Regions from separate parts of the Marinobacter sp. M5B genome, predicted to be linked through region 2. Evidence: predicted binding sites of a transcription regulator. Region 2 holds the regulator's gene; the other holds the start of a gene.

Region 1 (16,345 bases), 740 kb from region 2:
AGGGTGATGACGTGGGCCTGGCAACCGTCTACCGGGTGCTGACTCAGTTTGAGGCAGCTGGCCTGGTTCTGCGCCACAACTTTGAAGGTGGGCACGCCGTATTTGAGATGGCCGGCGACGATCATCATGATCACATGGTCTGCACTCAGACCGGCGAGGTCATTGAGTTCGTCGATGAGGTGATCGAAGAGCGGCAGCAAAAAATTGCCAAAGAACGAGGCTATGAGATTGTCGATCACAGCCTGATTCTTTACGTCAAACCCCTCAAATCCTGATCATTCAGGATTTGTTCCGGAAAAAGAAAAAAGGGGGCGGGGTTTTAGCCCGCCCCAACAACTCTCAGGATCGAGAGGGGAATACGCTTACCTTTCAAACTGTTCAGTGATGCGTAGCCTGGCCTTTCGTGAACATTTCGTGGGCATGGGCAATGGTGTGTTCGGTCATATCCACACCACCGAGCATTCTTGCCACTTCGCTGACCCTGCCATTGTCGTCCAATGACTCGATCTTCGAGTAAGTGGCGTCTGATTCCGTAAACTTGCTGACGAACAGGTGCTGATGGCACTGGGCCGCTACCTGGGCAAGATGCGTGACGCACAACACCTGTCCATTACTGCCCAGGCTGCGAAGCAAGCGACCAACCACTTCGGCGGTGCCGCCACCAATGCCTACATCCACCTCGTCAAAGACCAGTGTTGGTGTGGTGGAAGTTTGCGCAACCACCACCTGAATGGCCAGGCTGATGCGTGAGAGTTCGCCACCCGAGGCTACCTTGGCTAGCGGACGTGCGGGCTGGCCCGGGTTGGCGCTGACCAGGAATTCAATGTCTTCCAGGCCGTGGGGCGCAGGCTCGTCGCCTTTGTTGCGGCTCAGGTGGGTTACGAACTGGACCGCTGGCATGCTCAGTTGGGCGAGCTCCTCCGCGATGCGCTGATCGAGGTTGGCAGCAGCCTGTTGGCGTGCGTTCGACAACTCGGTGGCCAGGGTATTGAAGTGGCTTCGCTGTTCTTCCAGTTCCGCCTCCAGCTTCTCAACGCTGCCCTCGCCGTCGTCCAGCGATGCCAGTTCGGCACTCAGGCTCTGGTGGAATTCCGGGAGTGTCTCCGGTGTGATGCGGTGCTTGCGGGCCATCTGGTAAATGGCACTCAGACGCTCTTCCACTTCGGCCAGTCGGGCTGGGTCGGCGTCGTAATCTTCCACAAAGTGGCGCAGGTTGTCGCCAGCCTCGGTGATCTGAATCTGGGCTTCATTCAGCATCTGGATGGTTTCCGTCAGTGCCGGTACCTCCACCGGCAACTGCTCCAGTTGCTGTAAAGCCTGGCGCACCAGATCCGCTGCGCTATTCTCATCTTCCGTGCATAGCAGGGTAGCCTGATGGCTGTTGTGTAGCACCGTGTCGGCATGGCTGAGCCGTTCCTGTTCTTTCTCCAGCTCTGCCTGCTCTCCGTCTTCCAGCGCCAGGCGATCCAGTTCTTCTACCTGGTAGCGCAGTAGCTGCAGGCGGGCTTCTGTCTCATCGGCATTCTGCTGGCGTTCGGTCAGCCGCTGGCGGGTTTTGTGCCAGGCTTTCCATGCATCCCTGGTTTGCTCTCCCAACGCTTCTGCGCCAGCGAACTCGTCCAGCAGTTTGCGGTGGGTCTCCTTGCGCAGCAGGGACTGGTGCTGGTGCTGGCTGTGGATGTCCATCAAGGCGCTGCCCAGATCTTTCAGGTGGGCAAGGGGGCAGGGCTGGCCGTTGATGTAGGCGCGAGAGCGGCCATCCTTGCTGATCACTCGGCGCAGGATGCATTCGTTGTCATCGTCGAGCTCATGGTTTTCCAGCCATTGCCGGGCCTCGGCAATGCGGGACACGTCGAAAGTAGCGGTAATATCGGCGCGTTTGGCACCATGGCGTACGGCGCCAGCGTCGGCGCGCCCGCCCATGGCAAGGCCGAGGGCGTCCAGGACAATGGATTTGCCGGCACCGGTCTCTCCGGTCAGCGCCGTCATACCCTTTCCAAACTGAAGTTCGACCCGCTCGGCAATGGCGTAATTGGAAACAGTGAGCTGTGTGAGCATGCAGAGGTCCTCCGCTCAATTCCTGAATACTGTGATTACATACAGTTACTGTGAATATATACAGGGTTTTTCCTGTTTGCAAACATCGGCTGGCGAATTTGTGAATGAATGAGGTGCGCAACGGTTGAAACATCCGATACGGGCCCCATATCCGTTCGCAAACATGTTTTTTTCGGCCCATGGCGGTCGGAAACCAAACGTTAACCGGCCGGTCGTCTGGCCGCCGACGATCAAGCAGGAGTAGTCATGAGCGCTGACGAGAATCGTAACGAACAGGTGGAAGAAGAGTTGAAAGACACTGCGGAAGCCGCTCCCGAGGAAGAAACGGCGACGGAAGACAGTGCCGAAGCCGCTCCGGAAAGCGAAGTTGAGGCCCTGAAGGCCCAGGCGCAGGAGTTTCAGGAGCAGATGTTGCGTTCCCAGGCGGAGATGCAGAATGTTCGCCGTCGCGCTGAGATCGATGTGGAGAAAGCCCACAAATTCGCGCTGGAGAAGTTTGTGAAGGAGCTTCTGCCGGTCGCTGACAGTCTGGAAAAGGCGGTTGAAAGCACAGAGGGGCATGAAAGTGCCGGCGAACTGGTGGCCTCTATTCGTGAAGGGGTCGAGATGACTCTTAATCTGTTCATGGGGAGTCTAGGCAAGTTCAATGTGGTTCAGCTTAACCCCGTGGGTGAGCCGTTTGATCCCCAGCAGCACGAGGCCATGTCCATGGTGCCGGCACCTGATGCCGAGCCCAACAGTGTGGTGGCTGTGGTCCAGAAGGGCTACACCCTGAACGATCGCCTTGTTCGTCCCGCGATGGTGGTGGTCGCCAAGGCTGAAGACGCGCCAAAAATCGACGAGCAGGCTTGAAAAGCAGATTAAAGCGCCAATATAGCCAGTAAACAGGCGGCGCACCGGGACTCCGGGGCAACTTTCAAGGCAGCCGGAACTGAATTGAACAACCGAATTGGAGTAATTGCATGAGTAAGATCATTGGTATCGACCTGGGAACCACAAACTCCTGTGTAGCCATTATGGATGGCGACAAGGTCAAGGTTATCGAAAACGCCGAGGGTGATCGCACTACCCCGTCCATCGTGGCGTATACCGAAGACGGTGAAACGCTGGTAGGTCAATCTGCCAAGCGCCAGGCGGTCACCAACCCGAACAACACCCTCTACGCCATCAAGCGTCTGATCGGTCGTCGCTTTGAAGACGACGTGGTCCAGAAAGACATCAAGATGGTGCCGTACAAGATCGCCAAGGCAGACAACGGTGATGCCTGGGTCGAAGTGAAAGGCGAGAAGATGGCGCCGCCGCAGGTGTCTGCGGAAATCATCAAGAAGATGAAGAAAACCGCAGAAGACTATCTGGGCGAGAAAGTGACCGAAGCGGTTATCACCGTGCCGGCCTACTTCAACGACAGCCAGCGTCAGGCCACGAAAGACGCCGGTAAGATCGCTGGTCTGGACGTGAAGCGGATCATCAACGAGCCAACTGCTGCTGCGTTGGCCTATGGTCTCGACAAGAAGAGCGGTGACCGTACTGTTGCTGTTTATGACCTGGGTGGTGGCACCTTCGACATCTCCATCATCGAGATCGCCGATGTGGACGGTGAGCACCAGTTCGAAGTGTTGGCCACCAACGGCGACACCTTCCTGGGTGGTGAAGACTTTGACATGAAGCTGATCGAGTATCTTGCCGATCAGTTCAAGAAAGACAGTGGCATTGACCTGCGTGGCGACTCGTTGGCGATGCAGCGACTGAAGGAAGCGGCTGAGAAGGCGAAGATTGAGCTTTCCAGCAGCCAGCAGACCGATGTGAACCTGCCTTACGTGACGGCAGACGCCAGTGGTCCCAAGCACATGAACGTGAAAGTGACTCGTGCCAAGCTGGAGTCACTGGTTGAAGAGCTGGTCGAGCGCAGTCTCGCGCCGTGCCGCACCGCGCTGGAAGATTCCGGTGCCAAGATCGGTGAAATCGACGAAGTCATCCTGGTCGGCGGTCAGACCCGCATGCCGATGGTTCAGGAAAAAGTGAAGAACTTCTTCGGTAAGGAAGCGCGTAAGGACGTGAACCCGGATGAAGCTGTAGCCATGGGTGCTGCCATCCAGGCGGCCGTGCTCTCCGGTGATGTGAAAGACGTTCTGCTGCTGGACGTTACCCCGCTGACCCTGGGTATCGAAACCATGGGTGGCGTGGCGACACCGCTGATCGACAAGAACACCACGATCCCGACCAAGAAGTCGCAGACTTTCTCCACTGCGGATGACAACCAGACTGCAGTGACCATTCACGTGGTCCAGGGTGAGCGGAAGCAGGCGACACAGAACAAGTCACTGGGTCGCTTCGACCTGGCGGACATTCCGCCGGCGCCCCGTGGTACGCCGCAGATCGAAGTCACCTTCGATATCGATGCCAACGGTATCCTGAACGTGTCGGCCAAAGACAAGGCGACCGGTAAAGAGCAGTCCATCGTCATCAAGGCGTCTTCAGGTCTGAACGACGACGAAATCGAGAAGATGGTTCAGGACGCGGAAGCCAACGCCGACGAGGATCGCAAGTTCGAAGAGCTGGTCCAGGCCCGCAACCAGGGTGACGCGATGGTCCATACCGTGCGCAAGACCCTGGCCGATGCTGGTGACAAGGTGTCCGACAGCGAGAAAGAGTCTATCGAGGCTGCGATCAAGGAGCTGGAAGAAGCCCTGGCTGGTTCTGACAAGGACGACATCGAGGCCAAGACTCAGAAGCTGACGGAAGCGTCTTCTGAAATGGCCCAGAAGATGTACGCGGATCAGGCAGAGCAGGCGCAGCAGGCCGGGGGCGAAGAGTCTGCCCAGTCCGGTTCCAGCGACGACGCCGTTGATGCCGAGTTTGAAGAAGTCAAAGACGACGACAAGCGATAAAACTTAAGATCATCAGGCAGTTGGAAAACGCGGGAGCTCTTCCGCGTTTTCCTCGTTTTACCAACAGGGTTTTAGAGCATGGCCAAGCGCGACTATTACGAGATTCTCGGGGTGTCCCGGGAAGCGGATGAAAAAGAGATCAAGCGAGCCTACCGCAAGCTTGCGATGAAGTATCATCCTGACCGGAATCCGGATGATGAGGACGCCGATCATAAGTTCAAGGAAGCCAGTGAAGCTTATGAAATACTCTCCGATTCCTCCAAGCGCGCAGCCTACGACCAGTTTGGCCACGCCGGTGTTGATGGCTCTGCCGGCGGCGGATTCGGAGGAGGCGGCGGTGGTGCCAGCTTCTCCGACATTTTTGGCGATGTGTTTGGTGATATCTTTGGTGGCGGCCGCGGTGGCCGCAATACGCGCGGGGCTGACCTGCGTTACACCCTGGAGCTGGACCTGGAAGAGGCGGTAAAAGGCAAAACCGTCCAGATCCGGATTCCTGGCCACACCGAGTGCAACACCTGTGACGGTTCCGGGGCCGAGAAGGGCTCACGGCCGGAGGCTTGTGGTACTTGTAATGGCATGGGCCAGGTGCGGATGCAGCAGGGCTTCTTCACTGTGCAGCAGGCGTGTCCTACCTGTCGTGGTTCCGGCAAGATCATCAAGAACCCGTGTAAGAAGTGTCACGGTGCCGGTCGCATCCAGGAAGAGAAAACGCTGTCCGTCAAGGTGCCGCCGGGCGTGGATACCGGTGATCGTATTCGTCTCTCCGGTGAAGGCGAGATGGGTGTTGAAGGTGGGCCTTCCGGTGACCTCTATGTGCAGGTCGCGGTTCGAGAGCATTCCATCTTTACCCGTGATGGTCGCAACCTCTATTGCGAAGTGCCTATCAGCATCGTGGATGCCAGTCTCGGTGGCGAACTTGAAGTGCCGACGCTCGATGGTCGCGTTAAGCTGAAGATTCCACCGGAGACTCAGACCGGCAAGCTGTTCCGTTTGCGGAACAAGGGCGTTAGCCCGGTTCGTGGTGGTCCGTCCGGTGATTTGCTGTGTCGCGTGGTTGTGGAAACTCCGGTTAACCTCACCAAGCGTCAGAAAGAGTTGCTGGAAGAATTCCAGAAGACCCTGGACGGTGGCGATGGCAACCAGCACGGTCCGCGAAAAACCTCCTGGTTTGAAGGTGTGAAAAGCTTCTTCGACGAAATGAAATTCTGAGGGCAGACGTGATGAGGGTAGCAGTCATCGGCGCCGCAGGGCGCATGGGCAAAGTGTTGATCGAAGCCGTTGACGGAACTGAAGGCCTGGAACTTGGCGCGGCAGTCGTCGAGCCTGGCAGCAGTCTTATCGGCGCCGACGCCGGTGAAATGACCAGCATTGGTAAGACTGGCGTCAAGATGGCTGGCAGCCTCGCCGAAGTGAAGGAGGATTTCGACGTACTCATCGACTTCACCTTCCCGGATCTGACCCTGGAAAATGCGGAATTCTGTAAAACCAACGGCAAAATGATTGTGATCGGTACCACCGGCCTGACCGACGCCGAGAAAGAACAGCTCGCCGTTGCCGCGGAAAAGGCCCCGGTAGTGTTTGCCCCCAACATGAGTGTGGGCGTCAACGTCACCCTCAACCTGCTGCGCACCGCCGCTGCAGCCCTGGGTGACGACTATGATGTGGAAATCATCGAAGCCCACCACCGCCACAAGAAAGACGCGCCGTCGGGCACGGCATTGCGAATGGGCGAAGTTGTCGCCGATGCCCTCGGTCGAGACCTTAAGGAATGTGCTGTCTACGGCCGTGAAGGCTTTACCGGGGAGCGTACCCGCAAGGAGATCGGCTTCGAAACCATTCGGGCCGGCGATGTGGTTGGTGATCATACCGTTCTGTTCGCCACTGAAGGCGAGCGCATCGAAATTACCCACAAAGCCAGCAGCCGGATGACGTTTGCCAAAGGTGCGATGCGTGCGGCATTGTGGTTGGAAGGTAAGCCGGCCGGGTTGTACGACATGCAGGATGTGTTGGGGCTGAAGTAGCGACGAGTAAGATTTCGCGTGGACACAAACTGCCATATTTCGTACAATAAGGCGGTTTAACTGCACCAAGCGTAGCTTTGACAACGCTCAACAGAAAAAGCGGGACGGAGTTCAACTCCCTCTCGCTTTTTTGCGACCTGAATTTGCGCTTGCGTTCCTGTTCGTGACGAACCTGTACGCCACTCGATGAGGATACAAGCCTTGAGTACACCTGCCATCCTTGCACTCGCAGACGGAAGCCTGTTTTACGGCACCGCCATTGGCGCTGAAGGGGAAACCAGCGGAGAGGTGGTGTTCAACACCGCCATGACCGGTTATCAGGAGATCCTGACCGACCCGTCCTACTCCCGCCAGATTGTCACCCTCACATACCCTCACATCGGCAGCACCGGTGTGAATGAAGAAGACATCGAATCTGATCGCGTCCAGGCCGCCGGCCTGATAATCCGTGATCTGCCCCTGCTGGTGAGCAACTGGCGCAGCACCGGCTCGCTACAGGACTACCTGCGCGACAACAATATCGTCGGCATTGCCGATATCGATACCCGTCGCCTGACCCGAATCCTGCGGGATAAAGGGTCCCAGAATGGCGCCGTGGTCGCCGGCGCAGACGCCACGGCCGAGCGTGCTCTGGAGCTGGCCAACGCTTTTCCGGGCCTGAAAGGCATGGATCTGGCGAAGGAAGTCACCTCGGAAAAAACCTGGACCTGGAGCCAGAGTGAGTGGGATATCGAAAGTGGCTATGGCGAGCGCACCGAATCAAAATTCAAGGTCGTCGCCTGGGACTACGGTGTGAAGCTCAACATCCTGCGCATGTTGGCCAGTCGCGGCTGTGATATCACTGTTGTGCCAGCCCAGACCCCCGCTGCCGATGTGCTGGCGATGAATCCCGATGGTATTTTCCTGTCCAACGGCCCCGGCGACCCCGAGCCATGTGACTACGCCATCAGCGCCATTCGCGATGTGTTGGAGACCGACATTCCGGTTTTCGGCATCTGTCTTGGCCACCAGTTGCTGGCCCTGGCCAGCGGGGCCAAGTCCATCAAGATGGGGCATGGCCACCATGGCGCCAACCATCCGGTACAGAACATCGCCGATGGTACCGTGATGATTACCAGTCAGAACCACGGATTTGCGGTGGACGAAACCAGCCTGCCGGACAATCTGGAGGCGACCCATAAATCCCTGTTCGACGGTTCTCTGCAGGGAATCCGCCGTACCGACAAGCCAGCCTACAGTTTTCAGGGTCACCCGGAGGCGAGCCCCGGCCCGCACGACGTAGCGCCGTTGTTTGATGAATTTATCCGCCTGATGGAGGCACGTTGATGCCAAAGCGTACCGACATTAAAAGCATTCTGATCCTGGGCGCGGGCCCCATCGTGATCGGGCAGGCGTGCGAGTTTGACTACTCTGGAGCCCAGGCCTGTAAAGCCCTGCGTGAAGAGGGGTACCGGGTTATCCTGGTGAACTCCAACCCGGCCACGATCATGACCGACCCGGTAATGGCCGATGCCACCTACATCGAGCCTATCACCTGGAAGACCGTTGCCAAGATCATCGAGAAAGAACAGCCGGATGCATTGCTGCCTACCATGGGTGGTCAGACAGCCCTGAACTGCGCTTTGGACCTCGAAAAGCACGGCGTTCTGGCTGAGCATGGTGTGGAAATGATCGGCGCCAACGCCGACACCATCGACAAAGCTGAAGACCGTGATCGTTTTGACAAGGCCATGAAGAAAATTGGCCTGGAGTGCCCTCGCGCCACGATCGCCCATTCCATGGCGGAAGCCTGGGAAGTGGCCAACGACATCGGATTTCCCTGCATCATCCGCCCGTCCTTCACCATGGGTGGTTCCGGCGGCGGTATTGCCTACAACCGCGACGAATTCGAGGAAATCTGCACCCGTGGTCTGGACCTGTCGCCGACCAACGAGTTGCTGATCGATGAGTCCCTGATCGGCTGGAAAGAGTACGAGATGGAAGTTGTCCGCGACAAAAACGACAACTGCATCATCGTCTGCGCCATTGAAAACTTTGACGCGATGGGCGTGCACACCGGTGACTCCATCACCGTCGCGCCGGCCCAGACGCTCACCGACAAGGAATACCAGATCATGCGGAACGCCTCTCTGGCGGTACTGCGTGAGATCGGTGTGGAAACTGGCGGTTCCAACGTGCAGTTCGGCGTAAACCCGGACAACGGCCGTGTCGTCGTCATCGAAATGAATCCCCGGGTGTCGCGTTCTTCGGCGCTGGCGTCCAAGGCAACGGGTTTTCCGATCGCCAAGGTGGCGGCCAAGCTGGCGGTGGGTTACACCCTTGATGAACTGCGCAATGAAATCACCGGTGGTGTTACTCCGGCCTCGTTCGAGCCCAGCATCGACTATGTGGTCACCAAGATTCCGCGCTTCACCTTCGAGAAGTTCCCCCAGGCTGATGCGCGCCTGACCACCCAGATGAAATCCGTGGGTGAGGTGATGGCCATCGGTCGTACCTTCCAGGAGTCGCTGCAGAAGGCCATGCGTGGTCTGGAAGTGGGCTCCGACGGTTTTGAAGAGAAGGTCGACCTGAGCACCACCGACGGCCAGGAAACCCTCACCCAGGAACTGAATGTGCCTGGAGCCGAGCGCCTTTGGTACATCGGCGATGCCTTCCGAGCCGGGATGACCGTGGAAGAAGTGTTCAACAACACGCATGTAGATCCATGGTATCTGGTACAGATCGAAGACCTGATCAAAGAAGAGACTGCCCTCAAATCCGCCGGCAAGGCGGATATTGATCGCGATACGCTGTTCCGCCTCAAGCGCAAAGGGTTCTCCGATGCGCGCTTGGCCAAGCTGCTCAGCATTTCTGAAGTCAGCTTGCGCAAGCTGCGCCATGACCTGGACATTCGCCCGGTCTACAAGCGGGTGGATACCTGCGCGGCTGAATTTGCCTCATCAACCGCCTACATGTATTCGTCCTATGAGGAAGAGTGTGAGGCGGGTGCCTCTGATCGCGAGAAAATCGTGGTCATTGGCGGTGGTCCCAACCGCATCGGTCAGGGTATTGAGTTTGATTATTGCTGCGTTCACGCCGCCCTCGCTATGCGCGACGATGGTTATGAAACCATCATGATCAACTGCAACCCGGAAACCGTTTCCACCGACTACGACACCTCGGATCGGCTCTACTTCGAGCCCATCACCCTGGAAGATGTGCTGGAAATCATCCACGTCGAAAAACCCAAGGGTGTGATTGTCCAGTACGGCGGCCAAACCCCGCTGAAGCTGGCCCGTGGCCTGGAAGCGGCGGGTGTGCCGATTATCGGTACCAGCCCGGATGCCATCGACCGCGCCGAAGACCGGGAGCGTTTCCAGCAGATGATCGGCCGCCTCGGCCTGATTCAGCCGGAAAATGCCACCGTGCGCAGCCACGAAGAAGGCATCCTGGCGGCTCGCGAGATTGGTTATCCGCTGGTGGTACGCCCCTCCTACGTGCTGGGTGGTCGGGCCATGGAAATCGTCTATGACGAGGATGAGCTGGTTCGCTACATGCGCAATGCCGTGCTGGTCTCCAACGACAGCCCGGTGCTGCTGGATCACTTCCTCAACGCCGCCATCGAGGTGGACATTGACGCCATCAGCGACGGCAAGGACGTGGTCATCGGTGGCATCATGCAGCACATTGAGCAAGCGGGCGTGCACTCTGGTGATTCCGCCTGTTCCCTGCCGCCCTACACCCTGCCGAAAGACGTGCAGGATGAAATGCGCGAAGCGGTGCGGAAGATGGCCATTGAACTGGATGTTATCGGCCTGATGAACGTGCAGCTGGCCTGGCAGGGTGGCGAGATCTACGTGATCGAGGTGAACCCGCGAGCGTCCCGTACCGTGCCGTTTGTGTCCAAGGCCATCGGGGTGTCCCTGGCCAAGGTGGCGGCCCGTTGCATGGCTGGAAAGTCGCTGGCAGAGCAGGGCTTCACCCAGGAAATCGTGCCGACTTACTATTCCGTCAAGGAATCGGTGTTCCCGTTCAACAAGTTCCCGGCGGTGGATCCCATCCTGGGGCCGGAAATGAAGTCCACCGGTGAGGTGATGGGGATTGGTGACAGCTTCGACGAAGCCTTCGCCAAGGCGGCCCTGGCCTCCGGTGAGCGTCTGCCGGCCAAGGGTACGGCCTTCATGTCCGTGCGGGACGTCGACAAGCCCGGGGCCGCGAAAGTGGCGCAGGACCTGATTGACGCTGGCTTCAAGGTGATTGCTACCACCGGTACCGCCAAGGCGTTGAAACAGGCCGGGCTCACTGTTGATCGGGTGAACAAGGTTCGTGAAGGGCGTCCGCATATCGTGGATGCCATTAAGAATGGTCAGGTGCAGCTGATTATTAATACCACCGAAGGTCGCAAGGCGATTTCCGACTCGGCACAGATTCGCCAGTCGGCCCTGCAGACCAAGGTGACCTATACAACGACACTGGCGGGCGGCGAAGCCTTCTGCAGGGCCATTAAATTCGGCCCCGAGCGCACTGTGCGCCGCCTCCAGGATCTACACGCAGGAAAGTAAGACTATGGCTGACAGAGTACCCATGACAAAGGCGGGTGAAATCCGCCTACGTGAGGAGCTTCAGAAACTGAAGTCCGAAGATCGTCCCCGGGTGATCGCGGCTATTTCCGATGCCCGCGAACACGGCGACCTGAAAGAGAACGCGGAATACCACGCCGCTCGGGAGCAGCAGAGCTTTATCGAAGGGCGTATCCAGGAGATCGAGGGCAAGCTGTCCGCAGCCCAGGTGATCGACGTTAACACCATCGAAAACACCGGCAAGGTGATCTTCGGCACCACGGTGCGACTGCTCAATGTCGATACCGATGAGCAGGTCAGCTACCAGATCGTTGGTGAGGATGAGGCAGATATCAAGGCCGGAAAGCTGTCCATTTCCTCGCCGATCGCGCGGGCGCTGGTGGGTAAAAGCGAGGGCGACGTGGTTGCCGTGCGAGTGCCTTCGGGGACCGTTGAGTATGAAATCGAGCAGGTAGAGCACATCTGACATTCGTCGGATGCGGATTCTGCAAACAAAAAGCCGGCTGCGAATAGCAGCCGGCTTTTTACATTGTGCGGCTTTAGCGTGCTGACAGCGTCAGTGTTTCTGGCGCAGCAGGTTGGACAGCTTGGGGTTGGGCTTTTTCGCCCGGCGCAGGATCACGGCGATCTTGCCGATGGTCTGCACCAGCTCGGCACCGGAGGCTTCGCACAGGGCGGCAACGGCTTCCTGGCGGGTTTCGCGGTCCTGGCTGGCAACTTTGATCTTGATCAGCTCGTGGTCGTTCAGGGCCCGCTCGAGTTCCTCCTGAAGCCCTTCGGTCAGGCCCTTGTCGCCGACTATGATAACGGGCTTCAGGTTGTGGGCGATGCCCCGGTATTCCCGGCGCTGTTCCGGCGAAAGACTCATTATGTGATCTCTTTATGGGTGCGATTAATAAAACGTCAGCGGCGAAATGCTCGCCAATTCCGTATAATCGCGGGATTGTATCAGATCAATCGGCCGGTGAAATCGCCGTTACCACGTACCCAGATGATTGGAGGTCCAATTGGAGCGCTTTATGGAGGTAGGTCTTGGCTCGCTCGAAAACCAGTGACCGCTGGCTGAAGGAACATTTTGATGATGTCTGGGTCAAAAAGTCCCGGGAAGACGGCTATCGTTCGCGGGCCAGCTACAAGCTGATTGAGCTCGACAACAAAGACCGCCTGTTTCGGCCCGGGCAGACCGTTGTGGATTTGGGTGCCGCGCCTGGTGGCTGGTCCCAGGTGGCGGTAGAGCGGGTTGGTGACAATGGCACGGTGGTCGCCAGCGATATTCTCGAGATGAGCCCGATTGCGGGTGTGGCGTTCGTTCAGGGCGATTTCACCGAGCAGTCAGTGCTGGACGAATTGCTGGATTTACTGGGTGATCGCCGCGCTGACGTTGTAATTTCGGATATGGCACCCAATATGAGTGGTATGGCGGCAGTGGATATTCCCAACGCCATGGGCTTGGTGGAGCTGGCGCTGGATATGGCGCAGCAAGTCCTGAAGCCCGGTGGCGTGTTTGTCGCCAAGGTATTTCAGGGAGAGGGATTTGATGCCCTGCTCGCTGAAATGCGTAAAAGTTTTGGCACCGTTGTCAGCAGGAAGCCTGACTCCTCCCGTGCAAGATCGAGGGAGATTTATCAGGTGTGCAAGGGATTTAAGGGCTGACCCCGCCCCGGAACGGAATGACCGTGGGATTGACACCCCGCAGTGGTCGATACGGATAGGCCGATTCTGGTGGACGGGCGTACAATTGGTGTAAGGTGTCAGAAAAGGCTTTCTCCTGACGGGGCGATCCTTCAATTCACAGGTGACGATCCTTGAACGATATGGCAAAAAATCTGGTTCTCTGGCTGATTATAGCCGCCGTACTGCTGATGGTGTTTCAGAATTTCACGCCCACCACCAGCGGACAACAGGTCAATTATTCGCAGTTTGTGGAAATGGTGCAGGACGGACAGGTCCGTCAGGTCACCATTGACGGTCTGCAGGTTCAGGGTACCCGTGGTGACGGCTCCCAGTTCCAGACCATCCGCCCCCAGGTGTCCGACAACAAGCTGATGGATGATCTGCTGGCCAACAACGTGGAAGTCATCGGTAAGGAGCCGGAGCGTCAAAGTCTCTGGACCCAACTGTTGGTGGCTGCCTTCCCCATCCTTATCATTATCGCGCTGTTCGTATTTTTCATGCGACAGATGCAGGGCGGTGGCGGTGGCAAAGGGCCTATGTCCTTTGGCAAGAGTAAAGCCCGCCTGATGAGCGAGGATCAGATCAAAACCACCTTTGGTGACGTTGCCGGTGTCGACGAGGCCAAGGAAGACGTCAAGGAGTTGGTGGATTTCCTGCGGGATCCCAGCAAGTTCCAGCGTCTTGGTGGCAGTATCCCCAAGGGCGTACTGATGGTGGGTCAGCCGGGTACTGGTAAGACCCTGCTCGCCAAGGCGATTGCCGGCGAGGCCAAGGTGCCATTCTTCTCAATCTCCGGTTCGGACTTCGTGGAAATGTTCGTGGGCGTGGGTGCCTCTCGTGTCCGTGACATGTTCGAGCAGGCCAAGAAGCAGAGCCCCTGTATCATCTTCATCGACGAGATCGATGCCGTTGGCCGCCATCGTGGCGCTGGCATGGGTGGCGGTCACGACGAGCGTGAGCAGACACTGAACCAGTTGCTGGTAGAGATGGACGGCTTCGAGGGCAACGAAGGCGTTATCGTGATTGCCGCCACCAACCGTCCGGACGTACTGGACCCGGCGTTGCTCCGCCCGGGTCGCTTTGACCGCCAGGTCGTTGTCGGGCTGCCGGACATCATCGGTCGTGAGCAGATTCTCAAGGTTCACATGAAGAAAGTGCCTCTGGCCGATGGGGTGGAGCCTGTGTTGATTGCCCGTGGCACGCCCGGTTTCTCGGGTGCTGACCTGGCGAACCTGGTGAACGAAGCTGCGTTGTTTGCGGCCCGTCGTAACCAGCGTCTGGTTTCCATGGAAGAGTTTGAGCTCGCGAAAGACAAGATCATGATGGGCGCCGAGCGCAAATCCATGGTCATGAGCGAGAAAGAGAAGCGTAATACGGCATACCACGAGTCCGGTCACGCCATTGTCGGGCGTCTGATGCCTGAGCATGATCCGGTCTACAAGGTCAGTATTATTCCTCGCGGCCGCGCATTGGGTGTCACAATGTTCCTGCCAGAGGAAGACAAGTACAGCCACAGCAAGCGCTTCCTGATCAGTTCCATCTGCAGTCTGTTTGGTGGCCGTATTGCCGAAGAACTGACCCTTGGTTTCGATGGTGTCACTACCGGTGCTTCCAACGATATCGAGCGGGCAACCAGTCTGGCGCGTAATATGGTCACGCGTTGGGGGCTGTCGGAGAAGCTCGGCCCGCTGCAGTACGATACAGATAGCGAAGAGCCTTTCCTCGGTCGCTCTGCCGGTCAGGCGCAAACGGTCTATTCTCCGGAAACGGCGCAGCGTATCGATGAGGAAGTTCGCAATATCATCGACAGCTGTTATGAAAAGGCGAAGCAGTTGCTCGTCGATAACCGTGACAAGCTCGATCTGATGGCCGATGCCCTGATGAAATACGAGACCATCGACCGTTACCAGATTGATGACATCATGGAAGGTCGTGAGCCCCGTCCGCCGAAAGGTTGGGGTGATAGCGGTCCGTCCGGTGGTGTTCCGGCTGATGAGCCTGAGCAGGCGCCTGCTCCGAAGGGTTCCGACGACGGTCACCAACCGGGTGTTGGTCGACCGGCCGGTGAGCACTGAGCCAGGCTGGATACTGGTCCGATGTAGTTGAAGACTGAACGCCGCCCCTGACGGGGCGGCGTTTGTTTTTGCGGGTTGCAGAAAAGGTTATTTATGCAGATAAATTTCGCGGGCAGGGTTCTGGATATGTCTGGCTGCCACGTCATGGGGATTCTGAACGTGACGCCGGACTCCTTTTCGGATGGAGGTCGGTACAATACCGTTGAGGTTGCCCTGGCAAGGGCCCGCGAGATGGTGGCGGACGGTGCGGCTTTTATTGATGTGGGTGGTGAGTCCACGCGGCCAGGTGCCACGCCGGTGTCTGTCGAGGAAGAACTTGAACGAGTGTGTCCGGTGGTGGAGGCGATTGCCCGTGATTTGGGCGTTGTCGTTTCGGTTGATACCAGTTCTCCGCAGGTTATGGCGGAGGTGGTGAAGCTCGGTGCCGGGATGATCAACGACGTCAGGGCGTTGCAGCGGGATGGTGCGCCCGAAGTGGTGGCAAACGCTGGAGTGCCGGTGTGTGTCATGCACATTCAGGGTGAGCCGGATACCATGCAGGATGATCCTCGCTACCGGAATGTGCGGCGGGAGGTGAGTTCGTTTCTTACCGAGCGAATGCGGGTGATAGAGAAAGCCGGTGTGCGGCCAGACAACATCATCCTTGATCCCGGCTTTGGTTTTGGCAAGTCTCCTCAGCACAACCTGCAGCTCTTGGCCTCGCTGGAACAGCTGCAGTTGCTAGGGCACCCGATTCTGGTGGGCATGTCCCGCAAGAGCATGCTGGGCCATATCACCGGTCGTGATGTCAGTGAACGCTTGCCCGCAAGCCTCGCTGCCGCGACAATATCCGCCATGAAGGGCGCATCCATCATTCGCGTCCACGATGTCAGGGAAACAGTCGATGCCGTTAAAGTGGTGACGGCAATGGAGGAAGCTGGACGATGAGCGACAGAAAATATTTCGGCACGGACGGTATCCGGGGCCGGGTGGGCGAATTTCCAATAACCCCCGAATTTATGCTGCGCCTGGGTTGGGCTGCGGGGCAGGCCTTCAAGCGGGATGGGCAGCGTAACAGTGTGCTGATTGGT
Region 2 (16,345 bases):
GCGGAACTGTCGAGGTAGGTGGTGTCCGAAAGATCGACGACAAAGCAGCTCACCTTTTCGTCGCCATGTTCGTACGCATCACGAAACGCCTGATGGGTGCTGAAATCGAAACGCCCTTCAATTTTTATGGTCAGGGTCTGGCCATCGTCACTGCGATGCGTATGAATCGGCATTCCGGAGCCTCCATGGTATGCGTGCCGGGTAACGGGAAATGACAGGTGTGCCCAGGGCACCCTGTCATAAAGGATAGCTTACAACACCGAATTTGCATCCGCCGTTTGCCATTTGGCAACCCGATCAGCGCCGCCTCGCCAGTATCCGCCCGGCGGCTTCGTCCATTTGCTTCTGTTCCCTGACATCCTGCTCCCGCTGCTCGTGCCGGCGACAGGTTTCAATGTACTTTTCCATTCCCCGGCGCCGCTCCCAGGCCCTCTGCCATTCTTCCCGGCATGCCTGGAGCCGTTCTGCCGCCTGTGTCAGCAGTTTCTGCTGTTGCACAATCACCTGATCCAACTGGGCTATAAACGCCTGCCAGCCCTGGAGGCGAGCAACAGACACCACACCTTTCTGGCTACTGCGGATCTGTTCCCGGTATTCCCGCTGATACCGCTCAAGGTTTTCTATCTGCTGGCGCTGGGCTTCATGATGCTGCTGTGCTTCCGCCATTTTTTCCAGGGCGGCCTTTTCTTTACGTTCTTCCAGAGTGAGCACGACCGAAAGGCGCTGGGACCTGAGCATCACCTACCACCTCCATCGGCCTGTGGCGGGGTCTTGGGGCGATCGGGAGAGCGTCTTTCCGGCACCACCGCAAGCAACTGCTGGATGCTGTCCTCCAACGGAGCGCTTTCGTTCAACCCCTGCTGGAGGAACTGTCCCATGTTGCCGATATGGGTGATGGCAAAATCGGTTTCAGGATCTGATCCTTTTACATAGGCCCCGACACTGATCAGGTCCCTGGCCTGCTGATAGCGGGAGTAGACCTGTTTGAAGCGCTGGGCGCGGGCAAAATGTTCGGTCTCGGTCACCTGCGGCATTACCCGGCTGATGGACGCCTCCACATCGATGGCGGGGTAATGGCCTTCTTCCGCCAATCGCCGGGACAGCACAATGTGGCCATCCAGGATCGCCCGCGCGGCGTCCGCGATAGGATCCTGCTGGTCATCGCCTTCCGTCAGTACGGTATAGAATGCAGTAATAGAGCCACCACCAGGCCTGCCATTGCCGGTACGCTCAACCAGTTGCGGCAATTTGGCGAAAACCGAAGGCGGATAGCCCTTGGTGGCTGGAGGCTCGCCGACGGCCAGGGCAATTTCCCGCTGGGCCTGTGCATAGCGGGTCAATGAATCCATCAACAGCAATACCCGCTTGCCCTGATCCCGGTAGTATTCCGCAATTCGGGTGGTCAGCATGGCAGCACGCAGGCGCATCAGTGGTGAGTCATCGGCGGGGGAGGCAACCACAACAGAGCGGGCAAGCCCTTCGTCCCCAAGGATATCCTCAATGAACTCTTTAACCTCACGGCCCCGTTCGCCGATCAGGCCAACCACCGTGATATCCGCGTTGGTGAAGCGGGTCATCATACCCAAGAGAACACTCTTGCCAACGCCGCTGCCGGCAAAGAGGCCCAGGCGCTGCCCCTGGCCGACGGTCATCAGTGAATTGATAGCCCGGATACCCACATCCATGGACTGACGCACCGGCGCACGGTCCAGCGGGTTGATGATATCGCCACTGAGAGACACGCGGGCTTCCGCCTGCAGCGGGCCCTTGCCGTCCAGTGGCTCGCCGTTGCCGTTGACCACCCGCCCCAGCAACTCCGGGCCGACCGGCACCCGGCTGGCCACCGACAACGGCACCACCCTGGCTCCAGGGCGCAACCCCTCTATGGCCGTAAGCGGCATCAGATAGACACGGTCATCCTCAAAACCCACCACTTCCGCTTCCACGGTGCCGGCGCCCTGCCCGGTAATCACGCAGCGGTCGCCGACCACCATGGGGCAACCCACACATTCCAGGGTAAGGCCTACCATGCGCGTCAGCCGCCCGGACAGTTCCGGCTGGGGGTCTTCGGTAAAGTAATCCTGCAGTCGTGTCAGGCGTTCAGCCAGGTGTGCTGTCATGGCCTTCATCCTCGTCGGAGTCAAGCACATCGTGCCGGAAGTCGGTCAGATCGCCCATCATGGCATCAAGCTCTTCCCCCTCACCGGCGGATTCGGTGTCCAGTTGGCGGTCCAGCATGCCCTGAACGGCCTTCTGGAAGCGTTTTTCCACCGTGAAGTCCACCAGGCTGTGGCGGGTTTCCAGCTTGCAACCGCCCCGGAGAACAGAAGCATCTTCGACAATGGAGGTCGCCGCCTCGAACCTGTCGGCAACCTCACTGACCCATTGATAGTCATCCGGATGAATATGGATGCGCACGTTTTCCGTTGTAGATGGTAGCGCCGTCATCGCCTTGCGGACCACGTCGGTAATGTGGGAAGAATCCAACGACAGCTCCCGGAACACCACGGAGCGCGCAAGAACGGTCGTCAGATTGACCAACGCCGTTTCCACCTCGTCTTCATGGCGTTTGATTGGTTCCAGTAATTCGCCAAGCAAATGCTCCAGTCGGTCCAGCTTGGCATCCACCTCCTTGCGGGTGTCCGCCAGGCCTTCCTCCGCGCCCTGCTCGCGGCCCTCGGCAAGCCCTGCTTCAAAGCCTTCCCGGTGCCCCTGCTCACGACCTTCACTCAGCCCCGCCTGATACCCTGCGTCACGGCCTTCCGCATGACCGTCTTCACGGGCCGCCTGGCGGATCTCCTCAATATCGGCGGCGGTCAACGGCTTTACGTCGCGGTCTTCTTCCTGCGCGATTTCATTGCCGCGCGCATCCAACAGCGGAAGCTCCCAACGCTCGTAGGCCGTGAGGTTTTCCTTGGGAATGCGATCGAGGTTGCGACGGGGATCTTTCATCACATCATTTCTTCCCCAGCACCGCCAAGGGTGATCTCACCAGCTTCAGCCATACGACGGGCAATGGTAATAATGTCCTTCTGGGCAGACTCCACTTCACTGACCCGTACCGGCCCCTTGGCCTCCAGGTCATCCTGCAGAAGTTCTGCGGCCCGCTTGGACATGTTCTTGAAGATTTTCTCCTGAACGGCGTCATCGGCGCCCTTGAGCGCGACGACCAGCACCTCGGAAGACACTTCCCGCAGCAACGCCTGAATACCACGGTCGTCAATGTCCTTGAGGTTATCGAAGACAAACATCAAGTCCTCGATTGTGGACGCCAGGTCCGGGTCCATGTCCTTGATGGAATCCATCAGGCCGCCTTCAACGCTGCGGTCCATGAAGTTCATGATGTCAGCCGCCCGTTTGACCCCGCCGATGCGGCTGGTCTGGGCCGCTGAGCCACCGGAGAACTGCTTCTCGAGGATATCGTTGAGTTCCTGCAGTGCCTGCGGCTGGATACTTTCCAGCGAAGCCACCCGCATCATTACATCCAGGCGCACCTTGTCGTCCAGAGTGCCGAGGATCTCCGCGGCCTGGTCCGGATCGAGGTAGGAAATAACGATGGCCTGAATCTGGGGGTGCTCGTAACGGATAATATCGCCCACCGCACGGGGTTCCATCCACTTCAGGGTATCCAGGCCGGTGGTGTTGCCACCAATAAGGATACGGTCGATCAGGCTGGAGGCCTTGTCGTCCCCCAAGGCCTGGGTGAGCATGGTGCGAATGTAATCATCATTGCCAACCCCCAGCCCGGTCTGGCCGCCAACAGCCTCGACAAACTGGTTCAGGACATAGGTAACGTCGTCCTTGCTGACGTCTTTCATCTGGGCCATGGCCACGCCAACCCGCTGGACCTCTTTCGGCCCCATGTGCTTGAGCACTTCGGCAGCGTCGTTTTCGCCCAGTGACATCAGCAGGATTGCCGCCTGCTCCACCCGCGGAATCTTGCGCTGGGGCTTTTGCGCCGCATCAGGCTGGCGGTTGTTCTCATCAGTCATCGACATTCACCCACTGGCGCATCACCTGGGAGACCCTTGCGGGGTCTTCCGCAATCAGGCCTTTCAGTGCATTCAATTGTCTATCATAGCTGTCTGTCGCGCCGGGCAAAAGCAGATCGTCCTGTGAATGCATGGCTTCGCGCAGAGCGTCGCCGCCTTCGATGCCATCAAGGCCGTCATAGCCGTCGTCGGAGTCACCCCTGCGTTCGCTGCGGCCACCGCCGGACAGACTTTTCAAGGTGGGTCGCAACAGGCCCAGAACCAGAACCAGAATGACCAGGCCTGCGAGCACCTGCTTCATCAGGTCCCAGAACCACGGCTGCTCCCAGAACGCCGGTGCTTCAAACTCGATCTGCTCTTCGGCGGCGAACGCAGTGTTCATCACCGTAACACTGTCACCCCGGGCGGCCGAATACCCCACGGCATCGCGTACCAGCATGGTCAGGCGCTGCAGTTCCTGTTCCGGCCAGGGTTCATAGCTGACTTCGCCGGTCTGGGGATCCACCACTTTCATGTCATCAACCGCCAAGGCTACCGACAAACGTTTTATGCGGCCAAGTTCCTGGCGGATATAGCTGACGGTGCGGTCCATTTCGTAGTTTCGGGTCGACTCTTCACGCACGTTCACCGGCGGCGCCTGGACGTTGCCCTCGTCATCGGCGGTTGCCTGTTCCGGAACTGTCGGCTGAGCGGGCGGCTGGTTGGACAGGGCGCCGGGGATTCCACTGGCGCCGCCACCGGCACGCCGCTCGGACATCTGGCGCTCGCTGCGCACAGCTTGCTGTTCGGGATTGAACAGCTCCTCAGCCTGTTCCACCGAGGAGAAATCGAGATCCGCCGTCACTTCCGCACGGAAACGACCGTCGCCCACCACCGGCCTGACCATGGAGGCAACCCGACGAGCCAGGCGATCCTCAACGCGGGAGGTGTAATCGTACTGGTCTTCAATCTGCTGGCTGTCACCGCCGTCCTCACGACCGGTGAGCAGGTTTCCACTCTGGTCGACCACGGTCACATTGTCCTTGCTCATTTCCGGAATGCTGCCGGCAACCAGGTTCACGATCGAGGCAATCTGCTCCTGCTCCAGGCGACGACCGGCAATTACTTCAAGGAACACGGACGCTGTCGGCGTGCGCGCGTCGCGGACAAACACCGAGCGCTCCGGAATCGCCAGATGAACCCGAGCGGCACGAACCGTGCGCATGCTGCCAATCGTTCGTGCCAGCTCGCCTTCCAGGCCACGGCGGAAACTGATGGTTTCCATAAACTGAGAGGTTCCAAGGCCACGGTCCTGGTCCAGCAGTTCGTAGCCCATGGTCTGCTCGTCCGTCACGCCCTCTGCTGCAAGTTTCAGGCGGGCGTTATAGACCTCATCGGAGGGCACCAGCAATGCGCCTGTGCGTGGATCCATACGGTAGTCGATGTTGTTGGCATCAAGAATGGTCGTGACATCCTGTGGGTTGTAGCCGGACATATCCCCCACCACAGGCTGGTAATTGGGCTCCTGGGCCCAGAGAACCACGGCAACGCCAAGGGCAACACTGGCGGCAAGCCCCACCATCAGGCCCACCTGTCGCAGCAGGTTCAACCGGTTGAAGCCGAAAATCAGGTCGCTACGGCTCTCGCCGGTATCGTCTCCCCGCGCCGCGGGCATATTCGAGGATGAGGTTTCAGCAGGTACGCTGGCCATGGGTCCGCTCCGCTATCAAACCGGCATATTCATGATGTCTTCGTAGGCCTTCACCACCCGGTTACGGACCTGGGTCAATGCCTCGAAGGAGATGGATGCTTTTTCAGACGCGATCATGACGCGGGAGATATCCATGTTCGGATCGCCCATTTCATACGCCGTCTTCATATCACTGGATGTTTGCTGGAGTTCGTTCACAGAACCCACAGCCTGGCTGAGCATGTCGCTGAATTTGGGAGTGTCGGAGGTTTCCTGGACCTTGGACGGCCCGTCCATCCGTCCGCGAATGTTGTTGTCCTGTTCAACCCGCTGATTCTCCATCATCTGCGAGCGCATATTGCGAATTTCTGAAAGGACACTGTTGATGTCAGCACGCTGAACCATGATTCACTCTCCCGGCCCGCCGTATAAATGGGCAAGCCATTGACCTGGACATATCTGAACAGGTCAAAGCAAACCGCAGGCCAACATAATTAATTTGTTAATTTTCATAATGTTAATTAACAATCGGAGAGAAAGGCGAAAGACAGCGACGGTCTTTTGACGTGGGCACAAAAAACGGCACCCTTGGGTGCCGAACGAAGGAGCCTGTTGGCTGTGGTCAGGCGGCGGCCAGCTCTGCATCCAGATCGATGCCGGCATCGCGCATCTGGGCCAGTTTGTATCGGAGCGTGCGCGGGCTGATACCCAACTGCTCCGCCGCCCGGTTGCGTCGACCACGCTCTTTTTTCAACGTTTGGATGATAATCCGGAATTCACGCTGTCGGACTTCATCACCCAGTGACGTGGAAGATAGCGCTCCGAGACCCGACAGGCTTTCCTCAGCATAGGTATCCTGAGCGTCCCGATCAGGTGACTCAGCCCCGGATTCGGAAACGACTGGGTGTGGAGAGGCCGGAGATGTCGTGCCGGCGGGGCCACTTTCCATACGCCCGGTAATTCCGAGTTCCAGGCAAAGGTCACCAGCATGGATGACATTCCCCTGGTGCAAGACCAGCGCCCGCTGTATCGCGTTGTCCAGCTCGCGAACGTTGCCCGGCCATTGATGACCCATCAGCGCATCTCTGGCGTCGGGCGCGAAGGTCACGCCGGTCAATTTCATCTTGCGGCAATGATTTTTCAGCAATGCATTCGCCAGCGGCATGATATCCAGTGTACGTTCGCGCAGTGGCTGCCAGTGCATGGGGAAGACCGTCAGCCGGTAGTACAGGTCTTCACGGAATTTGTTTTCCCGCACGTAATCGGACAGATCCCGGTTGGTGGTGGCAATAACCCGTACATCCAGGGCGATGGTCTTGCGACCACCGACCCGCTCAACCTCGCGCTCCTGCAGCACCCGCAACAGCTTGGATTGCAGGCCAGGATCCATTTCCGAAATCTCATCCAGCAGGATGGTGCCACCGTTGGCCTGCTCGAACTTGCCCGGGGAGGATGCAACCGCACCGGTAAAGGCACCCTTCTCGTGGCCAAACAGGATGGCCTCCAGCATATTCTCGGGAATTGCCGCGCAGTTGATCGCCACGAACGCCTGGTCTGACCTGGGAGACTGCTGGTGAATATAGCGCGCCAACACCTCTTTACCGGTTCCACTTTCCCCGGAAATCATCACCGTCGAGTCACTGGCTGCCACCTTCGCCGCCAGTTGGAACATCCGTTTGCTGATCGGATCTTCCGCAACGGGCTGGTCGACACTTTTCTGGCGGCCGCCGCCGACCACTCTGGTCACCGCATCCACAAGCACTGATGGCTCGAACGGTTTGACCAGGTAGTCGATGGCACCGGACTGCATCGCGGACACCGCATGGCTGATCTGACCATAGGCGGTGATCAGCATGGTCGGCAGGCCGGGGTACCGTCTTTGTATTTCATGCAGCAAATCGTGACCGGACATTCCAGGCATGTTCACATCACTGACAACCATATCCACCGGCGACTCAGCCAGCTTCGCCAGGGCCTGCTCCGCATTGGCGGCTTCACGCACGCGAAACTTTGCCAGCTCAAGGGTGGTAACCAGCGCTTCTCGAAGATCCTGGTCATCCTCAACAATCAGAATTTGGGCTTTGGCCATAATAGCCTCCGATCAGTCATTCTTTGATGGCTGCTGCCGACGGTCACCCGTCGACAACGAACGCATCAATGGCAGGGAAATGATGGCAACAGCACCTCCGGCGGCAGGCGCATCAATCGAGAAACGACCCTGGTGCGCTTTCACCACCGCCTGGACCACGGCGAGGCCCAAGCCGGTGCCGTGGGATTTGGTGGTATAGAACGCTTCCAGCAATTGACTTGCCTGCTCCGTGGTAAACCCAGGACCGTTATCACTCACGCGCACCACCAGTTCCTCGTCAACGGACACAACGGCAACTTCAACGTTCGTCGCCCCGGCCTCCACGCTGTTGTTCACTAGGTTGGTACAGGCACCCACCAGAGCATCACGATTGCACATCAGCGCGGCGCTATTGACCTGGTCACTCAACCCCACCGACACACCGGCAGGGAGCTTCAATCCTTCCAGCGCGGAAGCCAGCGCCTGAACCAGGGTGTCGGCAGACAATTCCTCTGCCAACCGCGTCTCGCCCCGGGCGAAAATAAGCATGTCACGCACCTGCTGCTCCAGGTGCGTCAAGCGGGACATCAACCGTGAGGCACAACGCTGACGCATCTCCTCGTCCAGGTCTTCCTGGCTGAGGTGCCCGCCATACAGAATGGCAGCCGACAGCGGTGTACGAATTTGATGAGCCAGGGAGGCCACCATCTTGCCCATGGCGGAAAGCCGCTGGGCATGGGCGAGCTGAGACTGCAAATGACGGGTTTCAGTCAGGTCCGTCAGCAGGATCAACTGCCCCGGCTGGTTTTCCATGGTACGAATTTCAATACTGACACGACGGCCATCCTTGAGTGACACTTCGTGGCCATCGTCGCGGCGGGGCGCAAAACAGCGGCGGATAACATCCACCCACCGCTCTCCACCAAGAGGCTCCCCCAACAACGTGATCGCCGCCGGATTGGTCTGCGTCACCACCCCCTGGCTGTCGAGCACCACAACCCCGGCCGGTAGCGCATGCAGAAGCGTCGAGAGCCGGTCTGCCAGCTCCTCTTTCTGCTCCAGCTCCGCCTGGCGCTGCTGGGATTCCGCGGACAGCTCCCCGGACAACTGATTAACACGGGACTCAAGAGTGCGGTAGGAATCAGTGATCTGTCGGGACATCTGATTAAACAGCTCCAACGCTGTCCCCACAGCCTCATCGTCCTGCTCCGGGAACAACGCCGTCACCTTGTCATTGACATCGGCAGCCGCATTGGCAGACGCCTTTGCTGACGACAAACCCACAAACTGTAACTGACTCATAAACTCGCCCTCTGACCGGACTAACCCCCGGCCCGTACCAATCGGATGGATCGTTTGGACGAGACTAAGCCAGCACTGTGCCAACTTTAAATTTTGTTTATTTTTCAACAGGAAGGAAAAACAGAGGAAAGGCATACGACGGGTTTCCGTCGCCTAAAAACAGCGATGGCGCCGAAGGTTACAAACCTTTGACGCCATCAGAAACCGATTCTTTGGGGGATTGATCAGCTCTCCTCGGACTCCTCATCCCGAAGTCCATACTTCCGGACCTTCTCAACCAGCGTCGTTCGACGAATCCGAAGCTTTTCGGCTGCCCGGGCCACTACTCCTCCGGCTTCATCCAGCGCCTGCTGAATCAACTGCCTTTCAAGATTGGACAGGTAGTCCTTCAGGTCGATGCCGTTCACCGGCAGCAGAGCCGGCGCATCCAGCCCCACCAGCCCGGGAATGCCAGAGGGCATACCGGAGTCTTCCACTGGCCGGTTCTCGTCGTAATCGTCCACGTAACGGAACTTCTTGGGCAACTCCTGAACCCCAATGACACCGTAGGGGTGCATAATCGCCAACCGCTCCACCAGATTCGCCAGTTCGCGAACATTCCCGGGCCAGTCGTGGCGGCAAAGACTCATGATCGCAGCCGAGTTCAGCCTGAGGGAGCCCCGCTTTTCTTTCTCCATCCGCGAAATCAATTCATTGATCAACAGCGGAATGTCTTCCACCCGGTCACGTAAAGCGGGCATTTCAATGGGGAAAACGTTCAGGCGGTAATAGAGATCTTCACGGAAATCGCCCGTTTCAATCATGTCTTCGAGATGTTTATGAGTCGCGGCAATGACCCTGACGTCGGCTGACTGAGTCCGGTTACTGCCAACACGCTCATAAGTGCGTTCCTGCAGAACCCGCAGAATCTTGACCTGCATGTTCAACGGCATGTCGCCGATCTCGTCTAGAAACAGGGTGCCCCCCTCGGCCATTTCAAACCGACCTACCCGCGACGTGATCGCGCCGGTGAACGCGCCCTTCTCGTGCCCGAACAATTCGCTTTCCAGTAATTCCGCTGGAATGGCACCGCAGTTGACCGGCACGAAGGGCTTGTCGCGACGAGAGGAATGGTAATGGAGGTTTCGCGCCACCACTTCCTTGCCCGTTCCCGACTCGCCAGTAATTAGCACACTCACATCCTTGTCGGCCACCTGCTCCATTAATTGGCGTACCGATTGCACTTTTCGACTCGTACCAACAAGGCTACGGAAAAGCTGCAGACCACGTTGCTGCCCCCGTTCACGGGAACGTGCAAACTGATCCCGGTAGATCTGTGCACGGTAGAGCGAGTCCACGAATTTGGTGTAGTTAAGCGGCCATTCCATGCGGGCAATTACCCGGCTTGTCTCGTCGTCGGAGAGGCCCGCCAGATCAGGGTCGCCAACCAACAGCAAAGGCACCCCCTGAGCGACCTCGCACACGGTTGAAATCACTGCGGTCACGCCATCGTCCTCGCCGTTAACAACGGCAACGGAAATTGACTCCAGATCCTCAGCGTCACCGCTGCTCAGCAGTGAATGGGCATCGGCCCCAACGACAATGCCCTCTTCGCCGATAAACTCAAGAATGGTAGAAATGTCACGTCTTTTCGCATCGTCCTCGCTGAGCACCAGCACCTTGTTATTCTTCGACATCCAAACGAATCTCTTGCGGGGATTTGTGCGGTATTTAAGACTGTAAGTGGGCCTGAGTCAATTTTATGACGCTATTTTGGCCGATTTAACGAGACGTTTTGATAGGCTTTTGCCGCGCTGCGGTTCTGGTTCACCCCTTTCAGCGCTTTCTGGGCTTCCGCCTTGGCTTCATTTGCCGAAATATTGGCACGATCACAGAATGTCTGCAGGGCTGCCAGCCTTTCCCTGATTGGCTCAGGGCTCAGATCGCCGGCCTCAAGGGCCGCCATAACCGGCTCGATCGTCGGTTTGACCAGCTCATTCAGACGGGACAGTTCGTCCCAGTTCTTCTCCGCAAGCGCGGTCTTCAGGTGTTCAACCAAGGTATCCACTGCCTCTAGCTGTTCCGGTACCGACATAATTGCATCTCCTTGAAAACGGTCCGGTAGCGCCCCGTGCCTCGACCGGCCCGGGGCTGCCAGTCATCAGCGGCGGGCTGCTCTCCGGGCTGCCGAGGCAGAAAACTGATTACCACGGAAGCCAGGCTCGAAATCATAGGCGGGGAAGCCGTTATCCAGACCATCGATGTAATAGCGCTGGGCGTTCAGATCGTAAGTCATCTCCATGGTAGTCCAGAATACCGGCTCACTGTAGTAGCTGATGTTGTGAGCTTCGGACACCCGCCAGAGTTCATCATTGCTGTCGTACTCCTCCGTGGCAAGAATCTGCCAGCTATCTTCGTCGACGTAGAACACCCTGCGGGAATAGATATGACTGATACCGGTCCGCAGTTTCGCTTCGACAACCCATACCCGATGTAGCTCGTATCGGGCCAACTCCTGGTTGATGTGCTGTGGCCGAATGACATCGTCCGGCTGGACATCCGCGTCGTGAAGCTTGTAGGCATTGTAGGGCACGAAGATCTCACGCTTGCCTTTCAGCTCCCAGTCGTACTGGTTAGGGGCGCCATTGTACATGTCTTTCTGATCAACCGAGCGGAGGGATGAAGAGTTCGGCAGATCGGTTTCATAGGCCAGGTTCGGTGACCGGCGCAGCCGCCTTGAGCCGGCATCGTATCGCCACGCGAGCCGGGGTGAGCGAATCTGATCCAGGGTTTCATGAACCAGAGTGATGGTGCCCGCGAGACTGGATGGTGCGATGGTGTCGGTTTTCAGGTAAAAAATCTTGTTATCGATATCGGCGAGGTTCGCGCCGCGGCGGCTGTAGGCAAAGTAATAGTCGTACTGGTTAACAACCTGGTTGTAGGAACCGTTCACCTGGGGCGTCGCTGAAGCGCTACGGAACGACAGTTCCTCTCCGCGATAACGCAGGATGTGGTTCCAGATCACCTCCAGGCCATTCTTTGGAATCGGGAAGGGGCTGGTCATGATGGTGTCACGCACACCGTTTCCGTTCGCCAGAAGTTCCGCGCTGCGGGCATTCTCCCGGGACTTTTCGTACACATCTTCCGGGAAGGCCGCGGTACGACGGGTCTGGTACACCGGCATCACAAATTCCGGGCCATATTGCTCAAGCATACGGATGTGTCCGTCGGTCAGCTTGTCGCGATATAGATCCACATTCGCGCCGGTAATAACAAACAGAGGCTCATCCTCGGGAAACGGGTTGGTTTCCACCTGCCCCGGTTTCCAACTAGCGGGCGGCTTGGTTAGCCCACCTGTCCACGCCGGAATGCTGCCAGAGGCATTGCCCTGCCGCTCAGCTCCAACTGGAGTCAGTTCGCTAGCCAGCCGCTGAGCTTCGGATTCACTGACCTTTGCCAACGCAACGCCTGACAACCCAAACAATGCCACTGTAAAACCCGTGACCCATTGGTTCCGCATTCCCTTCTACCTCCAAGGTAACCGATCAACCCATGTGTCATTCGCGGTTTGGCATGCCTACGCCGGAAACAACAACAGGCGATCAAATGTTATTCAATCGGGGCGCCTTTTTGCCAAATTCAAACGACCGTTTCAAGTGAATCTTTGTAGTTTCTTGTCAAAACCACCAAACCAACGGTGGGAGGAGAAATTCACAATGAAAAATGTTATAGTTGGCGATTAATTCATCGCACAGCAGTGAACCGCTCTCAGGTACTACCATGGCTTCGCAGTGGCATTCATTGGTTTCCCAGAAAATATTCCTGGCTCGCAACCTGTTGGGGCAGCTGGAGCACAGCGACACCGTTCCAACGAAAGAAGCCCTGCTGCAAGGCAGCATAGAGCTAGGGCTGAGGGCTCGAAAACTGACGCTGGTAATGATCGCCAGGGTGTATCAGCACAAACATAGCCAGCCTGATGACCTTGAGGCACTGGATGAGCTGATCGGAACCCACAGCCCGGAAATGACAGAACTGGAGCAGCTGGCCAGTGACGGGCGGAGTTGGTGGAGTCATCTCGAGCAGCTTGAGCGTCATCAGGGCAATCCCCCGGTGACCCGAAAAACGGTCAGCAATGAAAACGTGATTGCGGTTGCAGCTGACACCGGCCCGGATCGCTCAAAGCAGGCTCTGGAAACCACTCTGGGCGCGATGAAACACTTTATCGATATCCTCGAGGATCGGCACAGCGAATGGTAATGAACCACGGCGTTGCCGGACCCAACAGGAATGAACTGAAAGGCTAACTTAATGTCACCATCGTTTTTCGAGATTGTACAACTGAGCAACGGAGACTATGCGCTTCGCCGCATCGACGACGACAGTGCACCACTGGTCCAGATATCATTTTCGACGGAAGCCAGGGAGATGATGGAAGACCGGGACATGAACGTGGCCAAGGCCATGATTGCAGCCGGTATTGAGGCCGTCGGTAACGTTGCCCATGATATCGACTGGGAAGACGAAGAGCCGGACACTCAGGACATCCGGCCCTCCTACACACTTCATTGACGATCAGCGCTGGCGCAGCACCACACCATGACTGTTACCCCGAGCCGAAGCCTGCTCCAGTGACGCGAGCGCTTCGCGCCCGAGCTTGTGGGTCCACATGACCACAGCGTGACAGGTGCCTGCGCTCAGTGCTCGCTCGGCAAGCTCCCCGGCTGGGTAGTCAGGAGTAGACCTCAACACCAACAGTTCGCCTGCAACGATGCCACGCATGGTCTGCCACTTACTGACAAGGCTTTGGGGCGGATCAATCCAGGCTAACCAACGCTTCTCCTGATTCAACTGCGTAAGCATCGGTAGCAATAGCTGGAAGTTCTCAACCTGCCCTTCGGGCAAAATGATTTCGGTCACATTGCCTGCCGGTTTGGCTGGGCGACTCCTGACAGCAGGCGCCCTGACGGTATCATGGTCGCTCATACCGGCAACCTCTGAACCGACAAACCTGCCGCCTCCGTGAGCATAAGCCAGATTCTGATTAAAGCTGAGTTGTTCCATAATAAGCCTCACCTGCCGTTAAGCCGCGCCCGCGGTGTTCAACACTCAACGAAACACAGCCGGATATGTCCGGACACCCTGGGGGTGTCAGTGAAGGTCCGAGCGCCGTATGACCCCGACGCCGAGCCCCTCAATGAAGAGTTCCTGTTCTGTCAGATCCACTTCTATGGGTTCGAATTCCTCGTTCTCGGCGATCAAGTACACTTTCGAGCCTTCCTTACGGAACCGTTTGACCGTGACTTCCTCACCTACCCTCGCCACAACCACTTGTCCGTTGTGCACATCGTGGGTGCGGTGCACCGCCAACAGGTCGCCGTCAAGGATGCCAATGTCCTTCATGCTCATGCCGCGTACCCTGAGCAAATAATCCGCCGAGGGCGAGAAAAATTCAGGCTGCAGGGTGCAATGGTCTTCGATATGCTCCTGGGCCAGTATGGGGCTACCGGCCGCCACCTGACCGATCACTGGCAAACCAAGATCAGCCTCTACATCGGGAAGACGTATTCCCCGGCTGGCTCCCGGCACCATCTCGATGGCGCCTTTTCGGGCCAGTGCCCGCAGATGTTCTTCTGCGGCATTGGCAGAACGAAACCCAAGTTCCGCCGCGATTTCTGCACGGGTCGGCGGATACCCAGTCTCGTCAAGGTAGCGACGAATAATATCCAGTACCTGTGTCTGCCTAGCTGTCAGCTTCATTTAGGTTGCCCCGGTTAGCCCTGTTTTTATATACAGTGATTTGACTATATACAGTGTTTTATCCAGTGTAAACCCTGTAAACGCAATTTTTCCTTGAGCCGCACTGGGTGGCCCGTCCACCACGCCCTGACGTATGACTGTGTTAAGGTAATCGCAACCAAGATAGGGAGTCGCCTGAATGAGCAACAGATGTAGGTTACCGGACATCCTCAAGACGGATGATGGCAAGGAACGCAGAGTTGGCGTTGAAATTGAGTTGTCCGGCCTCGGTTACGAAGATCTCGTCTCGCTGTCCGCAAAACTGCTGGGAGGTACCGGAAAGTCTGTTGCGCGCTATGTGTCCGAGGTTGAAACGGAACTCGGTGACTTTACCATCGAACTGGATTCGGACCCGATAAAGGACCTTGATCTGGCCGACGAGCGTCTTCCCGAGTCCGTCAGGGAACTTGGCGGCCAGGCCATGAGCGTGATCGACGCAGCCGCCGAGAAAATCGTGCCCCTGGAGATCGTCAGCCCTCCGCTGGCTTTCAGTAAGCTGGAACGCATAGAGACACTTTGCGATGAGCTGCGAAGAGCAGGCGCACTCGGCAGCCGGGAGGCGCTCTATTATGCCTTTGGTTTGCAATTGAACCCGGAGCTACCGGACCTCAGAGCCACAACGCTGGTGCGCTACCTGCGGGCCTTCGCTGCGCTCTACGAGTGGCTGAAGGCACGCCACCAGATCGATTTCAGCCGTAAGCTGACCAGCTACATTGAACCCTGGAGCAGCACCTACATTGACCTTCTGATTTCAGAGGATTATGCGCCGGACATGGAGCAATTAATGCGGGACTACCTGCATTACAATCCAACCCGCAACAAGGCCCTGGACCTGCTCCCGCTGTTCGCACACCTGAACAGCGATTTGCTCGCAGAATATGTGGAGGATGAGCGCATCAAAAGCCGGCCAACGCTGCATTACCGGCTACCCGACTGCGACATTGATAACCCTGACTGGCATTTTTCCACGGTTTGGAATGACTGGATTGTGCTGGAACAGCTGGTGGCCAACGCTGATGACTTATCGAAACTGGTTACGGAGTTTCGCAACAGTCGCAAACTGAGCCTCCATAACCTGACCCACAGCTGGTTAGACACGTCTGACCAGTGGCTTCGGTCCGGGAACTATGTCTGAAAGCCCGGTAGATAAGCCTGAACATCCGGGCCTTACGATTGGCATCAGCGGCCCGGCACGCCGCAGCCTCGCCCACCGGCTGATCACCTTCGCGCTGCGCCTCCACGGTGCGCGAACCCATTTTATCCGCCCGGGTTCGAAGGTGGACGTCTCGTTGCTCGACGGCCTTGTGCTCTCCGGTGGTACCCACGTGCACCCTTCGCGGTACGGCCAGACTCCCCAGGTCACCGCCCGGTATGACGTGCGCCGCGACGAAACCGATGTTCGTCTGCTGTCCCGTGCTGAAGAATTGAACATCCCGGTACTGGGTATCTGCCGCGGCGCCCAGTTTATCAATATTTTTCGCGGCGGATCTTTGTGCCAGAACGTGACACCTCTGCGGGTGAACACCCGCCACCGGCCGT

The links. The regulator LexA, encoded in region 2, represses DNA repair genes until DNA is damaged. The targets are predictions, from matches to a motif close to CTGTNTNNNNANACAG.
Region 1: recN (DNA repair protein RecN) is a predicted target of LexA. The motif match lies at 2,107-2,122, and genes of this name have one in related genera.

What each region holds. Positions count from the first base shown of each region.
Region 1 covers NZ_CP156894.1:3,727,804-3,744,148, reverse strand. Annotated here, with positions in the region: gene fur (ferric iron uptake transcriptional regulator) at 1-275, shown strand, start outside; gene recN (DNA repair protein RecN) at 379-2,058, opposite strand; gene grpE (nucleotide exchange factor GrpE) at 2,305-2,910, shown strand; gene dnaK (molecular chaperone DnaK) at 3,021-4,946, shown strand; gene dnaJ (molecular chaperone DnaJ) at 5,025-6,155, shown strand; gene dapB (4-hydroxy-tetrahydrodipicolinate reductase) at 6,167-6,967, shown strand; gene carA (glutamine-hydrolyzing carbamoyl-phosphate synthase small subunit) at 7,169-8,293, shown strand; gene carB (carbamoyl-phosphate synthase large subunit) at 8,293-11,508, shown strand; gene greA (transcription elongation factor GreA) at 11,531-11,992, shown strand; gene yhbY (ribosome assembly RNA-binding protein YhbY) at 12,083-12,394, opposite strand; gene rlmE (23S rRNA (uridine(2552)-2'-O)-methyltransferase RlmE) at 12,559-13,179, shown strand; gene ftsH (ATP-dependent zinc metalloprotease FtsH) at 13,332-15,275, shown strand; gene folP (dihydropteroate synthase) at 15,369-16,202, shown strand; gene glmM (phosphoglucosamine mutase) at 16,199-16,345, shown strand, end outside.
Region 2 covers NZ_CP156894.1:2,987,340-3,003,684, forward strand. Annotated here, with positions in the region: gene AAGD24_RS13540 (STAS domain-containing protein) at 1-173, opposite strand, end outside; gene fliJ (flagellar export protein FliJ) at 298-738, opposite strand; gene fliI (flagellar protein export ATPase FliI) at 738-2,129, opposite strand; gene AAGD24_RS13555 (flagellar assembly protein FliH) at 2,101-2,952, opposite strand; gene fliG (flagellar motor switch protein FliG) at 2,952-3,992, opposite strand; gene fliF (flagellar basal-body MS-ring/collar protein FliF) at 3,985-5,682, opposite strand; gene fliE (flagellar hook-basal body complex protein FliE) at 5,698-6,066, opposite strand; gene AAGD24_RS13575 (sigma-54 dependent transcriptional regulator) at 6,284-7,750, opposite strand; gene AAGD24_RS13580 (PAS domain-containing sensor histidine kinase) at 7,763-9,031, opposite strand; gene AAGD24_RS13585 (sigma-54 dependent transcriptional regulator) at 9,256-10,707, opposite strand; gene AAGD24_RS13590 (SOS cell division inhibitor) at 10,779-11,105, opposite strand; gene AAGD24_RS13595 (DUF1329 domain-containing protein) at 11,172-12,530, opposite strand; gene AAGD24_RS13600 (DUF6586 family protein) at 12,791-13,267, shown strand; gene AAGD24_RS13605 (hypothetical protein) at 13,319-13,579, shown strand; gene AAGD24_RS13610 (cell division inhibitor SulA) at 13,583-13,993, opposite strand; gene lexA (transcriptional repressor LexA) at 14,159-14,767, opposite strand; gene AAGD24_RS13620 (amidoligase family protein) at 14,946-15,941, shown strand; gene AAGD24_RS13625 (gamma-glutamyl-gamma-aminobutyrate hydrolase family protein) at 15,934-16,345, shown strand, end outside.